One region of the Roseomonas sp. WA12 genome, then DNA from elsewhere that is predicted to be linked to it. Evidence: predicted binding sites of a transcription regulator. Region 1 holds the regulator's gene; each other region holds the start of a gene.
What was found. The regulator LexA, encoded in region 1, represses DNA repair genes until DNA is damaged. The targets are predictions, from matches to a motif close to TGTTCTANNTANGTTC.
Positions count from the first base shown of each region.

Region 2: ACVBD7_RS20670 (PA0069 family radical SAM protein) is a predicted target of LexA. The motif match lies at 1,314-1,329, and genes of this name have one in related genera.
Region 3: ACVBD7_RS18825 (ImuA family protein) is a predicted target of LexA. The motif match lies at 1,042-1,057, and genes of this name have one in related genera.

Region 1 is NZ_CM135108.1:1,223,158-1,225,415, forward strand. Features, by position in the region: gene ACVBD7_RS05885 (ComEC/Rec2 family competence protein) at 1-388, shown strand, start outside; gene lexA (transcriptional repressor LexA) at 473-1,219, opposite strand; gene ACVBD7_RS05895 (molybdopterin molybdotransferase MoeA) at 1,327-2,258, opposite strand, start outside.
Region 2 is NZ_CM135108.1:4,359,202-4,361,459, reverse strand. Features, by position in the region: gene ACVBD7_RS20680 (tetratricopeptide repeat protein) at 1-264, opposite strand, end outside; gene ACVBD7_RS20675 (Tat pathway signal protein) at 601-1,248, shown strand; gene ACVBD7_RS20670 (PA0069 family radical SAM protein) at 1,396-2,258, shown strand, end outside.
Region 3 is NZ_CM135108.1:3,976,520-3,978,777, forward strand. Features, by position in the region: gene ACVBD7_RS18820 (Y-family DNA polymerase) at 1-326, opposite strand, end outside; gene ACVBD7_RS18825 (ImuA family protein) at 247-1,035, opposite strand; gene ACVBD7_RS18830 (S1C family serine protease) at 1,164-2,141, shown strand.

The DNA of each region.
Region 1 (2,258 bases):
GGTGCCGGGCGCGGCCTGTGGCGCGCTCTCCTGCCTACTTCGGCCGCGGGACACGGGTCCGGCTGCCATCCTGCTGCGCCAGCCACCGCGCGAGGCGCCGAGGCCGCGCCGCGGACCGGCTCCGCCACCTCCGCCGGTGCTGGCCGAGACGGGCTGCGGCCAGGCAGCGGTGATGATCTCGTTGGAACCGATCCGCGGCCGCTGCCGTGAGACGCCGCGGGTGGACCGCTTCTCGGTCTGGCGGGATGGGGCCCATGCGATCTGGCTCGCCCGCGACGGTGCCATCATCCTGTCGGACCGCGCGGCGCGGGGGGACCGGCCTTGGGTGCCGCCGGTTCCGACGCCGCGGGCCCAGGCGCAGTCAGAGCCACCCGCGGAGGTGGAATGAAAAAGGGCTGGAGGAAGAAATCCTCCAGCCCCGCATCCTTCTCCGAGTCCGCCGCTGACAGCCTAAACGGGCCCGCCCGGCAGACTAATGGTAGCGGCGGACCAAACCGATGAGGCGGCCCTGAACTTTCACCCGGTCGGGGCCGAAGATGCGCGTCTCGTAGCGGGGATTGGCAGCCTCCAGCGCGATGGAGTTACCGCGGCGGCGGAGCCGCTTCAGCGTCACCTCATTCTCGTCCACCAGCGCGACAACGATCGCGCCGTTATCAGCCACGTCGCCGCGCCGGATGATCACGGTGTCGCCGTCGAGGATGCCGGCGCCCTCCATCGAGTCTCCGGAGACCTCGAGCGCGTAGTGCTCGCCGCCGCCCAGCATCGTGACCGGAACCTCGACGCTCTCGCCGCTGTCGCGGAGCGCCTCGATCGGGAGGCCAGCGGCGATCCGGCCATAGAGCGGCAGCTGCACGGCAGTTGCATCGTTCGCCGTGCGCACGGCGCCGGGCAGGTTCTGGGCAAAGTTGCCGCGGATGACGTTGGGCGCGAAGGCCGGGGAGGCGGGCTGCGCAGCCATTGCCGGCTGCGCGCCGGAGGCCGCGAGCGCTGCACGGGGCGCCAGGCCTTCCGGCACGCGCAGCACTTCCAGGGCCCGGGCGCGATGTGCGCGGCGCTTGAGGAAGCCGCGCTCCTCCAATGCCGTGATCAGGCGGTGAATGCCCGACTTCGACCTAAGATTCAGCGCCTCCTTCATCTCCTCGAAAGAAGGAGAGAAGCCAGTGTCGCGCAGATGCTTGTCGATGAAGGTGAGCAGCTCGTGCTGCTTCCGGGTGAGCATGGTCCGGGCGTCTCCCTGGGCGCGAGTGGCAGGTCTTCTGCACGAACAAACGGGCAACCGACGCGGAAGTTCTATGAAAGTTCTTCCGCGTCGGTCAATGCCGCGCTTCACACGCCTAGAGAGGAAAACAATACAAACTGCACCGCGGAGCCCGCCGGGGCCGCCGGCGCATGGGGGGGGCGCACCACCAACCCGCACGCGCGGGCCAGGGTGGAGAGCATGGAGCTGTCCTGAACAGGGAAGGGCGTCGCGACGTGCGCCCCGTCCGAATCGATCGAAAGATCAGCACGCACATAGTCCTGACGGCGGTCATTCTCCGGCATGTCCTGCCCCAGCCGCGCCGTCACGGTTTCCATCGGCCCTGCCGGGAGGCCACTCAGACGGCGCAGGGCCGGAATCAGGAACACGACGGCACAAACCAGCGCCGAAACGGGATTCCCCGGAAGGCCCAGCATCGGCGTGCCGCGCAGGTCGCCCCAGATCAGCGGCTTGCCCGGCCGCATCGCGATCTTCCAGAAGTCGAGCGAGAAGCCCTGCGGGCCGAGTGCCGCCTGGACCAGATCGTGCTCCCCCACGCTCGCGCCGCCGGTGGTGACCAGCAGGTCACAGCGCCGGGCGTCGCTGGCGGCTGCAGCGATGGCGTCGCGGTCATCGCCCGCGATGGGGAGAACCAGCGGATCGCCGCCCGAGGCACGGACGAGCGCGGCCAGCGCATGGGCGTTGGACGAAACGATGCCGCCGGCCGGGATCGCCTCGCCCGGCAGAACGATCTCGTCCCCAGTGGCGAGGATCCCGATACGTGGGCGGCGATGGACCTGCAGCCAAGGATGGTTGGCCGCCGCGGCCAAGCCGATGTCGCGCGCGGTCAGCCGCTGACCGGCAGGAAGCAGCGTGTCGCCCGCCGTGAAGTCGAGCCCGGCACGGCGGATATGGCGGCCGAGGCGCGGTGCCTCGGTCGGGACGACATGGCCGTCCTCGGCCACGGCATCCTCCTGCAGCAGAACGCTGTCCGCGCCGGGCGGCACGGCACCCCCGGTGA
Region 2 (2,258 bases), 1.7 Mb from region 1:
CATCGCCTCGGGGCGGCCATCCATCACGGCGGCGTTGAAGGCGCGGGTGAGGATCTCCGGCTCGTCCGGCTCCACGGCCAGGGCCGAGAGAAGCGCCTCCGCGGCCACTGCGGAATCGCTCTCATTCGCCGCCAGCCGACCGGCCAGATAGGGCCCGAACGCGCCGTCCGGCCCGATTACCGGAGCGCTGGCAACCGCGGACGGAGAGGCGCGACGCGACGCGCCAACCCCCTGCCCCGGGCGCGCAGGCCCTCCCTGGGCCAAGCGCTGCGGCTCATCCGCCGGGGTTGAGCCGGCGATCCCGGCCTCACCAGCGGCACAGCCCGCAAGCAGCGCCGCCGCCAGAAGCGCGGCCCGCCCGCCGCACCACGCCCTGCGCCTGGGAGCCAGAGGCTCGGACGGAGTGGGGGACCGGAGGGGGGCCTCGGACGGCATCATGCGATGCAGCGTAGGATCACCTGCCCGTGAGATGCCAGCGCCGCATACGCGATTTTGCCTGCCCTGCGCTCAACTGTGGCATTTCTGTGGTGCGCCGCCCTTCCTGCTTCGGGGCGGGTGTGATTGCCTCCCGCAACGAATCCGGGAGAGAGGAACCGATTGATGCGTGCCTTGATTGCCACCCTGGCCCTTCTGGCCAGCTTGGCTGCCAGCCCTGCCGTGGCGCAGAACCGCTTCTGGCTGGTCAACAACGCCGGCGACACGATCCAGAACGCGAATGTCTCGCCCTCCCGCCTCTCCGAATGGGGGCCGGACATCCTGGGCAACGGCGTGCTCCCCTCCGGCAACCGCGTCTTCGTCACCCCCAGCTTCGGCGATTGCGTGCTCGATGTCCGCGTCCGTTACGCCAGCGGGCGGGAGGAGACGCGGATGGCGCTGAACGCCTGCAATATCAGCACGATTGCCTTCGGGAGTGGTGGCGGCGGCGCGGTAGCCGGCGGTCCGGGTGCCTCGATCAGCGGCGGCCCGGGCGCCTCCGTTGCCGTTCCCCGCGGCGGCAATCCGTCCTTCAATTTCGTGAACCGCTCCGGCCAGACGATCCGGGAACTCTATGTCTCCCCGGCCTCACAGAGCAGTTGGGGCAATGACCGCCTGGGCAGCAACGTCATGGCGCCCGGCCAGTCCCTTTGGGTGGATCTCCCGGGCGGACGGGGCTGCGGGACCGACATCCGCGTCGTCTACGGCAATGGTGCCGCCATGGAGCGACGCGGCGTCGAGACCTGCAACCGCACCGACATCGTCTGGCGCTGAGGCCCAGCCATCAGGCCTGATAGGTGCCGCGCGGAACACCCGCGCGGCACCTTTTTTCACGCTTACGTTCTCTTAATGTTCTTGACCTACCCGGGTCCGAATGCCCAAATCTGTTGGAACACAAGGTGAACTTGATCGGAGGCGATAATGCCGGACGGCAGCCTGGGCAGCCCTCTGCTGAACCGTGGATCGACCCTGCCCGGCCTCCGGCGCGGGCGCGGTGCCGTGTCCAACCCTGCCAACCGGTATGAGAGCCGCCGCGCGGACCCGTTCGACGACGGCTGGAGCACCCTGGCCGAGGCCATGGCCGACCTGCCCCCGCTCGCCACCTCCCTGACGCGCGACAACGCCCGCTCCGCTCTCGCCTGGAATGACAGCCCCGATCTCGGCTTCGATCGCGCGGTGAACCCGTACAAGGGCTGCGAGCACGGCTGCATCTACTGCTACGCCCGCCCGACACATGCCTGGATCGGCCTCTCCCCCGGCCTCGATTTCGAATCCCGCCTGCACTTCAAGCCGGAGGTGGCGAGCCTGCTGGAGAAGGAGATCAGCAAGCCCGGCTACGTGCCGCGCCCGATCGCCCTCGGTTCCAACACGGATCCCTACCAGCCCGTCGAGCGCACCCTGCGCCTGACCCGCCAGGTGCTGGAGGTGCTGGAGCGCTACAACCACCCCGTCACCATCGTCACCAAGTCCGCCGGCGTGCTGCGGGATCTCGACATCCTGACGCGCATGGCCCAGCGCAACCTCGTCCAGGTCTGCATCTCCGTCACCACGCTGGACACCCGCCTGGCCCGCATCATGGAGCCACGCGCGGCCACTCCGCTGCGCCGCCTCGCCGCCATGCACGAGCTGTCTCGCGCCGGTATACCCGTCGGAGTGCTGGTGGCCCCCGTCATCCCCGGCGTCACCGACGCGGAGATGGAGAAGGTGCTGGAAGCCGCCCACGCCCATGGCGCCCGTGCGGCCGGCTACGTCCTGCTGCGCCTGCCGCTCGAGATCCGCGAGAT
Region 3 (2,258 bases), 2.0 Mb from region 1:
TCCAGCAGCAGCCCGTCCGGCGGCGCCGGCGCCGCAAGCGGCCCGTAGCACAGCGCCCAGCCCGCCAGGCCCCGCAGCGCGCCCGCATCCCCCACCGGATCCGCATCCTGCACCACAAGGCCGGGCAGCCGCGCCCGCGCCTCGGCCAGCGGCAGGCCCGGCCGCAAGCCAAGGGCCAGCGCCGCGCGATCCGCGGCCGCGATCACCTGCCGCCCGCCATCATGGGCACGGGTGACGAGCGGCACGTCAGCCGGTGGCGCGCCAGGGGACCGGCGCAGCCTGTCGGTCGGCAGCATCGGAAACCACACCGAGACGACCCTGCGCATCGCACGCCTCCACCATCCAACCGCCCGCCTCGCCACCCCGGCACCGCACCAGCTCCAGCCGCCATCGCGCGCGGGACAGGCCCGGCACATCCGGCGCCTCGGGCAGGGGTGGCCCGCTGGGCAGGGCGGCGACGCGCCATCGGGTGACGGCAGCGCAGGGTTCGAGAAGGGCGGGGTCGTCCGGCCGGCGGCTGCGGCGGAGGACGAAGGCGGTCACGCCGCTCCGCTCGGCCGCGAGTTGCAGGCGGCGGGAGGCGGTCAGGGTCAGCCGGCCGGAAACCTCCCCCACCACCCCCGCCAGGCCGGGTTCCCGCAGCCCCTCCTCCATGACGAGAAGGACGGTCGCGGCCCGCCCCGCCTCGGCATAAAGCACGCGGGCCGGGGGCAGGCCGGCCGCGGCCAGGCCAGGGGCGAACAGGTCGGCCCGTTCCAGCACCCACAGCACGACGCCCGGCCGGCGGGCGAGGCACCCCGCGGCGAACAGGGCCGCCGCCGCCCCGTGCTCGACATCCGGCCCGGTGTCGGCCACCTCGTGCAGCGCCCCGAGCGCCAAGCCGCCACCGGGCAGGGCCGCATCCAGCTCCGGATGGCCGAAGGGCTGGTGACCGGCAGCGCGGGCAACCTCGGCCCCCAACTGGGAGACACGGTCCCGCAGATCGGACAGGGCCTGGGCTGAAGAACGGGGAGGATGCGCTAAGCCGGTTCGCATCTGCAGGAACATAAACAGAACATTGGATTCGCACGAAGCGCCTTTTTTCCTATTACGTCTGCCTCCGGAACCAACTTGCCCCCTAAAACCCTCTTTTCAGCCCGTTAGGTGGGCCTCACACTCGCGTGATGCGCCGTGCCCTTCCCGTCCTGCTCCTTCTCCTTATCACCCCCGCCCTGGCCGCCGAACGCGGCAGCGCCTGGCGCGTGGTGAACCGCACCGGGCAGGAGGTGGTGGCGCTGGTCGCCGCCGAACCAGGCTCCACCCGCGGCCGCAACCGCCTGCGCGAGCCCGTGGCGAACGGCGCGGAAAAGGGCTTTCGCCGCCGCGCCGACCAGCCCTGCCGCCTCGACATCCGCATGCGCCTGGCCGACGGGCGGGAGGCGGTGATGCAGGGCCATGATGTCTGCGCCGCACCCGCCGTCATCGTCGAGGCCTCGGCAGTCGGGGCCGCCGCACCGGAACAGGGCGCCGCGCCACGCGGCTCCTCCGGCACCGGCTTCCTCGTCGCACCCAACCGGGTGATGACGAACCAGCACGTGGTTGACGGCTGCACCCGCATCACCCTGCGCGCCCCCAGCGGCTACCGCTACGAGGCCGTGCCGCCCGTGCAGACCAACCGCGACCTCGATCTCGCTGTCCTCTCGGTCCCCAGCCTCTCCGCCCCTGCCCTGTCCTTCCGCGAGGAGCTGCCCCGGCGCGGCGAGAGCGTGGTCACCTACGGCTTCCCACTCAACGCCGTCCTCTCCTCCGACCCGAAGCTGACGCGCGGCGAGGTGAGCGGCCTCGCGGGCATCCGCGACGACCAGAACCAGATTCAGATCAGCGCGCCCCTGCAACCTGGCAACTCCGGCGGCCCGCTGCTGGACATGCAGGGACGGCTGGTGGGCATCAACACCGCCGTGCTGCGCGGCTCGGGCCGCGTGCCCCCGCAGAACGTGAACTTCGCCGTGCGCGCGGACCGCGCCGTGGCCTTCCTACGCGCGGCCGGCATCACGCCGCGCCTGGCGGGGAATGGCGGCGCGGAGCTGGGCGCGGTGGAGGTGGGGGAGATTGCGGGAAGGTCGGTGTTCCTCATCCGCTGCGAGAAGGGCCCCCAGGGGTGAGGCGTTGCCTCCTCCCTGACCCCCAAGGCGAAAGCTCGCTTTCGCCCGCACCGGGGAGCCAACGGGCTCCCCGGACCCCGCGAAAAGGCTACCGCGGATACGATGCAAGAAGGGCGG